Regions from separate parts of the Staphylococcus hyicus genome, predicted to be linked through region 3. Evidence: riboswitches for the same ligand, from Rfam matches in the RefSeq annotation. Region 3 holds a riboswitch; each other region holds the start of a gene.
The links. A riboswitch is a leader RNA that binds a small molecule or an ion and turns the genes downstream of it on or off. The one in region 3 is predicted to bind S-adenosylmethionine.
Positions count from the first base shown of each region.

Region 1: it holds a riboswitch for S-adenosylmethionine, as region 3 does, so the genes downstream of both, SHYC_RS03520 (M20 family metallopeptidase) here and SHYC_RS02710 (Na+/H+ antiporter NhaC family protein) in region 3, are expected to answer to the same signal.
Region 2: it holds a riboswitch for S-adenosylmethionine, as region 3 does, so the genes downstream of both, metK (methionine adenosyltransferase) here and SHYC_RS02710 (Na+/H+ antiporter NhaC family protein) in region 3, are expected to answer to the same signal.
Region 4: it holds a riboswitch for S-adenosylmethionine, as region 3 does, so the genes downstream of both, SHYC_RS09470 (methionine ABC transporter ATP-binding protein) here and SHYC_RS02710 (Na+/H+ antiporter NhaC family protein) in region 3, are expected to answer to the same signal.

Region 1 is NZ_CP008747.1:781,630-783,838, forward strand. Features, by position in the region: gene SHYC_RS03515 (S-ribosylhomocysteine lyase) at 48-518, opposite strand; SAM riboswitch class I at 1,096-1,206, shown strand; gene SHYC_RS03520 (M20 family metallopeptidase) at 1,270-2,209, shown strand, end outside.
Region 2 is NZ_CP008747.1:1,157,045-1,159,253, forward strand. Features, by position in the region: gene pckA (phosphoenolpyruvate carboxykinase (ATP)) at 1-729, opposite strand, end outside; SAM riboswitch class I at 942-1,054, shown strand; gene metK (methionine adenosyltransferase) at 1,159-2,209, shown strand, end outside.
Region 3 is NZ_CP008747.1:635,643-637,851, reverse strand. Features, by position in the region: gene SHYC_RS02710 (Na+/H+ antiporter NhaC family protein) at 1-940, opposite strand, end outside; SAM riboswitch class I at 1,034-1,130, opposite strand; gene SHYC_RS02705 (amidohydrolase) at 1,187-2,209, opposite strand, start outside.
Region 4 is NZ_CP008747.1:2,007,704-2,009,912, reverse strand. Features, by position in the region: gene SHYC_RS09480 (toprim domain-containing protein) at 25-420, shown strand; gene SHYC_RS09475 (thioredoxin family protein) at 386-706, shown strand; SAM riboswitch class I at 740-846, shown strand; gene SHYC_RS09470 (methionine ABC transporter ATP-binding protein) at 946-1,974, shown strand; gene SHYC_RS09465 (methionine ABC transporter permease) at 1,967-2,209, shown strand, end outside.

The DNA.
Region 1 (2,209 bases), 150 kb from region 3:
GCTCTTAAGCCTGCTTTAATGGTGTAACAAGCTTAACCAACGTTATATTAATTACCGTCCCCATACACATCATGCCATTGATCGCGCTTATCCAAAAATGCTTGAGCGATGACTTTAGCATCTTCTAATGAATGGCTTGCTGCCCAACCACATTGGACTTCGTTACAAGCTGGCACTTCCGTGGCATTTAACACATCTTGAATTGTATTTTCAATGATGTTTAATACGTCACCATAATCTTTATGATTGATAAAAGAAACATAAAAACCTGTTTGACATCCCATTGGACTTAAATCTACAACTTTATCAGAATGATTTCGGATATTTTCTGCCATTAAATGTTCTAAACTGTGTAACCCTGGCATATCCATATGTTCTTTATTCGGTTGTTTGAATCGAATATCATATTTGTATATGTCATCTCCGTTATCACCTTGCATTTTACCAGCTAGTCGCACATATGGTGCAACGACTTTAGTGTGATCTAAATTAAAACTTTCTACGTTCATTTTCGGCATATTGTCATCCTCCTTTATTGATTTCATTTTAACATATCTTTCAACGTATTAAAGTCGGACGCTTACTAAATTTGTCAGGTTAAAAATAAGTATTGTATGGACAATTTTATATGTAAATTGTTGTGTTGTTTTAGATATGTAGATAGCCATAATATTAATATGGGTGACTGTTTCAACCTCGATTTTTAAGGGTACTCCCTTAACACGAGCACATGACCCATATCTCTATGCCTTCATTGCACCATACATACAGACGTTAGGAATATCAGGCGTTAACGCTTCAAAAACCTATAACTTTCATGAAGGGCATGATTTAAAACGTGTATAACGTTTAAAAGCACATCGTCAATACAGATTTCAATGTGCGCTATATACATTTTAGTTAAGCTTTATACCATAGAAGTCAAAATTAAAGGCTCGCTTTAAAGGGCAACTTTATATCATCAGGGTTAATCTTATTTTTATATAAAGCAGTGCTATGGCGCTACTTCAGCTAAATCCCGAAAAATTGTGAAAATAATGAAAATAGCATGACAAATGAGCGGATTTCCGATAAAATGAGTAATAATTAAATCAAAATTTATCAAGAGTGGTGGAGGGAATTGGCCCTACGAAGCCCTGCAACCTCATCGATAATCGATAAAGGTGCGAAATCCAACAATAGTGGAAGACTATTGATAGATAAATGACATACAAATGGTTATCAACGTTTGATGTACGACTATTAATAGGAGAACATTGTACATCACGTATGATAACTTTTTGTTTTTTGAAGGGAGATTTTACTTTGGTTTCAGTGAGACAACGCATATTAGATTATATTGATAATCATCGATTACATTATTTAGACATGAGTCATCAAATACATGATCGACCAGAATTGGGGAATGAGGAATTATTTGCCTCACGATTACTCATAGATCATTTATCTGAACATGGTTTTAATATTCAAAAAGATATTGCGGGACATTCGACGGGCTTTATTGCCTCATATGATGCTGATGCACCAGGACCAGCAATTGGATTTTTAGCAGAGTATGATGCACTACCAGGTTTAGGTCATGCATGTGGTCATAACATTATTGGAACCGCAAGTGTCCTTGCAGGGATAGCGCTTAAACAAGTGGTTGACGAACTCGGGGGGAGCGTCGTAATTTTTGGTTGTCCTGCTGAAGAAGGGGGCGAAAATGGTAGTGCCAAGGCGTCTTATGTCAAAGAGGGACTTTTTGATGACATCGATGTGGCGCTAATGATTCATCCGGGGAATGAAACGTATCCTACGATTCATACGCTTGCTGTAGACGTATTAGATATTCAATTTTACGGTAAAAGTGCACATGCATCAGAAAATGCACATGATGCCAAGAATGCTTTAGATGCGATGTTAAGTTTTTTCAATGGTATTGCACAGTTAAGACAACATATTCGAAAATCAGAACGTGTCCATGGTGTTATTTTAGATGGCGGTAAAGCCGCAAATATTATACCTGACTATACCCATGCACGATTTTACACAAGGGCGACAACAAGAAAATCACTTGATATATTAACGGAGCGTGTGCATCGTATTGCCAAAGGGGCAGCGATTCAAACTGGGTGTGATTATGAGTTTGGACCAATACAAAATGGGGTAAACGAATTTATCAAATCACCCGAACTTGATGCACTATTTGAACGTTATGCTATTGAAT
Region 2 (2,209 bases), 520 kb from region 3:
TGCTGATAAAGTCGTTTTTCCAGTACCAGATAATCCAAAGAATAATGCAACATCACCTTTATTACCCACGTTTGCAGAGCAATGCATACTCATTATTTTTTGTTTTGGTAATAAGTAATTCATCACAGAGAAAATTGATTTTTTCATTTCACCCGCATATTCCGTGCCCCCGATTAAAACGGTTTTATGTTTGAATGAAATAATGACAAACGTTTCAGACCGTAGTCCATCTTTGTCTGGGTCGGCTTTGAATGTTGGTGCCGATATAACTGTAAAGTCAGCTTTGATTTTTGAAGCTTCTTCTTTAGAGCTTGGCTTAATAAATAAATTTTGAGCAAATAAATTATGCCACGCAAACTCATTGACGACTGTTAAATCAAGTTGTGAATCTTTATCACTTCCAGCATAACCATTGAAAACAAATATCTCATCTTTACTGTCCAAATAATCAATCACTTGGTAGTACAAGTTTAAAAACTTTTCTTCTGAAATCGGCTGATTAACCGTACCCCAATCAATATCATCTTTGACTTGAGGATTGTCTACGATATATTTATCTTTTGGAGAACGTCCTGTATATACGCCCGTTTTTGCATTAATGGCCCCAAATTCTGTGAGTTCAGCTTCGTCTCGTTTTAAAATTTTGTTGTAGAGTTCAGTAGTAGTAAGTTGAAAATGAGATGAAGGCTTGGTTTTTAAAGCGTCAATTGCTTGTGTATCAAACGACATGGTTTATCCCTCCAATAGTGATTTCGGCGATGTAAGCCTTTACAATTCAAGAGTATAACACAATGATTTCATTATCCATACTGAAATTAGGTAATTTGGAGAGAAAAATAGTAAAATAATTAGATTGCTGTATCGGTTTTATATTTGTGTTACATAAACTCAAACTGAATTGACACTGTTAAAAAATTTATGTAATATAGGACTAACGGATTCTCTTATCCTGAGTGGTGGAGGGACATGGACCCAATGAAACCCAGCAACCTCTTCTTTTATAGAAGAAAGGTGCCAAACCGTTTGCAGACATATACAGTCTGAACGATAAGAGCGAATGGACGTTAAAGGCCTTCTCTCTATTTAAGAGTATGAAAGGCTTTTTTTATTGGCTCAGTTACAAAGAGAACTTCGTAATAAAATAAAAAGGAGCTTAATATGACTTACAATAGACGCTTATTTACTTCAGAATCAGTTACTGAAGGACATCCAGATAAAATTGCCGATCAAATTTCAGATGCAATTTTAGATGAAATTTTGAAAGGTGACCCGAATGCACGTGTGGCGTGCGAAACGACTGTTACGACTGGTATGGCTTTAATTGCTGGAGAGATTACAACTTCTACTTATGTAGACATACCTAAAGTTGTTCGTGAGACCGTTAAAGAAATCGGATATACTCGAGCAAAATATGGGTATGACTATAAAACAATGTCTGTACTTACAGCTATCGATGAACAATCACCTGATATCGCACAAGGTGTAGACCGTGCTTTAGAATATCGCGACCAAGATCAAGATGAAGTATTAAATATTGGGGCTGGAGACCAAGGATTAATGTTTGGATATGCGACAAACGAAACAGACACATTTATGCCGTTGCCGATAGATTTATCGCATAAGTTATCTAAGCGTTTAACGACGGTTCGTAAAGATGGAACATTAAGTTATTTAAGACCAGATGGTAAAGTACAAGTTACGGTTGAATATGATGAAAATAATCATCCTAAACGTGTCGATACGATTGTCATTTCATCTCAACATCATGAAGATATTGAATTGGAAGACATTCAAGAAGATTTAAAAAAACATGTGATTTATCCAACTGTTGAAGATCATTTAATTGATAAAGATACGAAATTCTTTATTAACCCAACTGGACGTTTTGTTATCGGTGGTCCTCAAGGTGATGCAGGTTTAACTGGTCGTAAAATCATTGTTGATACGTATGGCGGTTATGCGCGTCATGGTGGCGGTGCATTTTCTGGTAAAGATCCTACGAAAGTAGACCGTTCGGCTGCATATGCTGCACGCTATGTTGCTAAAAATATTGTAGCTGCAGAATTAGCAGATAAATGTGAAGTACAAATTGCTTATGCAATCGGTGTCGCACAACCGGTATCGATAGCTATTGATACATTTGGCACAGGAAAAGTGTCGGAAAACATTTTAATAGAAGCTGTTAGACAAAATTTTGATTTGCGTCCAG
Region 3 (2,209 bases):
GAAGTAGCCAGTTAATTCCCCCGTTGTGCTCAACGAGTCCAATCATTCCTCCAATTAACAGAGCAATAATCGCAATATCTTCCATCCCTATGATACCTTCAGAGATGGCTTTTAAAAATCCAGCTAAATCAAAAGAACGATCAATGATTCCGATGATACCTGAGAGTAGAATCCCACCTAACAACACAATCACAACATTAATCCCAATTAAAGCTAAAATAAGCACAAGTAAGTATGGAATGATTTTAATAAAACTGTAGTCGTAACTTTGGCCATGATTCACGTGATTGCCAAGCGTCAAAACCCATAAAATAATAATCGTAACTATGGCACCCGGTAAAACGATACGAAAATTCACTTTAAATTTATCTGCCATTTGTGTACGCTGTGTTCTCACAGCTGCTATTGTTGTGTCGGAAATCATTGATAAATTATCACCGAACATTGCACCACCAACGACAGTAGCCATTGCCAATGCAGAAGGAATATCAGTCGCTTGACTCAATCCGTAACCTACTGGCGCAATAGCTGCCACAGTTCCTACAGATGTCCCCATAGAAATTGAAACAAACATACATATGATAAACAAACCTACAATAAGTAAATTTTGAGGAATCATAGATAATCCAAAATTGACAATGGATTCCACGCCTCCCATTTTTTCAGCGGTTTTTGAAAACGCACCAGCTAAAATAAAAATAAACATCATTAAAATAATGTTAGGATGCCCCGCACTCTTCGCAAAAACTTCTACTTTACGCGTGAAATTTTCTTTGCGATTCATAAGTAAAGCCACTATCACGCCAATGATTGCAGCTACATTCAATGGCATAAACGTAAAGTCTTGAGTAATGATACCTGCACCTAAAAATATACAAATAAAAATTACTAAAGGAAGTAACGCCCACCCATTCATGTGATTTTTATATTCTTTAGACATGCTTTTCTCCTTAAAATAAATTAAGGTCAAGCCCTAATAGTCTATCATGCGCATAGATACTATTAGGGCTTGACCTGATTTCGTTTCTCGAACTTCTTATCTTCAGCCTTAAAGCTTCTGGAATTGGCACACGCATGACCATGTTGCCGAAGTATCAAAGGGCCAGTCCCTCCACTTCTCTTGATATGAAGTATTTAATTTTACTGTTAAACTTTACATGAAATATTGCCATTCGTCAATCATCTATTATTCATTAAGAAGCAGATGGCTGAATTTTACGAAATAATCCGGTACTTGACGTAACATTTCCTCTTCCGGGTCAAACTTAGGATGATGCAGTGGGTAATCACTATTTGAACCAATCATTGCAAAATAAGTTGGTGCTACACGCTGGTAGCCCGAAAAGTCCTCCCCAATTGTCAATGGCCTTTTTAGTTCATCGACATGATAGCCAGCATCTTTTGCTGCTTGCATTGCAGTTTGATGTAATGACGCTGTATTGTCTACTGCAGCTGTCACTTTCTGGTAATTAAAATCAATTTTGACATCAAATTGAGTAGCAATGCCTTTACATATTTGCGCCATTCGTGTTTCAACTCTATTTTGAATTTCTGCGTCAAACGTACGCACAGTTCCTTCTATAAACGCATCATCGGGAATGACGTTCCACGTTTGACCACAATGTATTTGTCCTACCGTTACTACCGCTTCTTCATAAGATGCAATATTACGACTTACAATACTTTGAAAACTTTGGACCAACTGCGCGATAACAATACTTGGATCTTTGGCATCTTGCGGCATTGCAGCATGTGCTCCTTTAGCCTTGATAATAAGTTTAAAGCGATCAACATTCGACGTCATTACACCAGACTTTGCACGCCATTCTCCTAATTTTAATGTAGGGTCATTGTGAAACCCTATAATCGCTTTAGCATCTCTCAAAATGCCTGTTTCAACAACTTCTATTGCACCATTACCAACTTCTTCCGCTGCTTGGAAGATGATACGCACACGACCGTTCAACTCCGTTTCATACAATTTAAGTTGCATTGCAGTACCTAGAATACTTGCCATATGCAAATCATGCCCGCAAGCATGCATGACGCCATCGACACGCGACTTAAACGCCAACGTCGTCTGTTCTCTAATCGGAAGTGCATCAATGTCTGAACGAATCGCAATCATCGATTTCCCTTTCCCTATTTCAGCAACAATGCCTGTTTTAAGCGGAACGTCAAGAATTGTAATATCCATAGCTTTTAATAT
Region 4 (2,209 bases), 1.1 Mb from region 3:
CTAACTTTTTAGAAGGTGAAGACCATGGCGATGATTAATAAAGTAATTGTTGTAGAAGGCAAATCTGATAAAAAAAGAGTTAAGGAAGTGTTATTAGAACCGGTTGATATCATTTGTACACATGGCACGATGGGCATCGAAAAGTTAGATAATATGATTGAATCTTTGTACGGCAAACAAGTATATATTCTTGTTGATGCTGATACTGAAGGGCGAAAGATTCGAAAATGGTTTTCAAAGTATTTAAGTGAAAGTACAGATATCTTCATTGATTCAACTTTTAGTGAAGTGGCACGGTGTCCACGAGATTACCTCTCAAATGTTTTAGGGCGGCATGGATTTGACGTCAAAAACGATTTTTATGTAAAAGGAAAGTATTCATATCATGAGTGTTTTAGAGCAATCGAACAATACATTTAATGAACAAGAACAAGATATTAAATTAATCTTTGGCTATACGCCGATGTGTGGTACGTGTAAAGTGTCAGAACGCATGTTACACATCGCTAATAGTGTCACGCAATTGCCTTTAGAAAAACGAGATTTAAATTATTATCCTGAATTTAGCCAAATGTTCGAAATACAATCTGTTCCAATTTTGTTAATTATGCACAATGATAAAGAAGTTGATCGCATTTATGCATTTCAATCTGTTACATTTTTACTTGAACGGTTAAAAAAAGTGATTGACGAAATTCGAGGATAGTGATAATATTTAAACAATTCAATATTCAGAAAACTCTTATCTAGAGTGGTGGAGGGATGTGCCCTATGAAGCCCGGCAACCGTCTAAATTTAGAAATGGTGCCAATTCACATAAAGTATTTATACTTTTGAAGATGAGAGAAACGCATCGAAATCTATGCTTTCTCTTATTTTTATATAGGAGAAAGCTTTTTTTGTTCTGAAATTTGATAATTCGCAACACATTGAGGGGGAAGCGATATGATTGAGCTTAAAAATATCGTTAAACAGTACGAGAGCAAATCTAAATCCGTTTTAGCTGTTGATCATGTTAATCTAACCATTAACACAGGTACCATATTTGGTATTATTGGTTTTTCGGGTGCGGGAAAAAGCACTTTGGTGCGACTGTTTAATTATTTAGAAACACCAACGTCTGGCGATGTTGTTATCGGTGGAGATCATATAGGCCACTTGAGCAAACAAGCGCTAAGGTATAAAAGACAAAAAGTGGGCATGATTTTCCAACATTTCAATCTATTGTGGTCACGCACTGTACTTGATAATGTACGATTTCCGTTAGAAATTGCGGGTGTATCGAAACGTCATGCTAAAGCAAAAGCATTGGAATTGATAGAACGTGTTGGCTTAAAAGGGCGTGAACATGCGTATCCATCAGAATTATCAGGTGGTCAAAAACAACGTGTTGGTATTGCTAGAGCACTTGCAAATGACCCGGAGGTATTACTTTGTGATGAAGCAACGAGTGCATTGGATCCGCAAACAACAGATGAAATACTCGATTTATTAATTCAATTGAAAAAAGAGCAAAACTTAACCATTGTGATTATTACGCATGAAATGCATGTTATACGTCGCATTTGTGATGAAGTTGCGGTCATGGAAAATGGAAAGGTAATTGAACAAGGTAAAGTATCTGAAGTTTTTGAAAATCCAAAACATTCAGTCACTAAGCGCTTTGTGCAAGAAGATCTTCAACCTAAAGCTGAATTTGAAGACATTTCAGGTCTCGTCAAGTTAAATTCAAATGATAAACTTATAAAACTCAACTTTTCAGGTGAAGTGACGACACAGCCTATAATTTCGTATATTTTAAAAACGTATGATGTGGCTGTAAATATATTAGAAGCCAATATTAAACATTCTAAGTCAGGGGCTATTGGTTTTATTGTTGTACATATTTCTAACATCGACCAAACACAGTTTGAGCAATTAAAACTTGATTTAGAATCGAAACAAATTGAAGTTGAGGTGATTGCCCATGGGTAAAAGTTTTACTGAGATATTGCATGAAATGCTAACACTGCCAAATGTGCGTTGGCCAGATGTATGGACTGCGACCTATGAAACACTGTATATGACGATTATCTCGACTTTCTTTGCATTTATATTTGGCATCATTACAGGAGTAGTGTTATTTCTAACTTCTAAAAGTAAATCTAAAGCCGGTCGAATTTTTTATAATCTCGTGTCATTTTTCGTTAATTTATTCCGCGCAATCCCA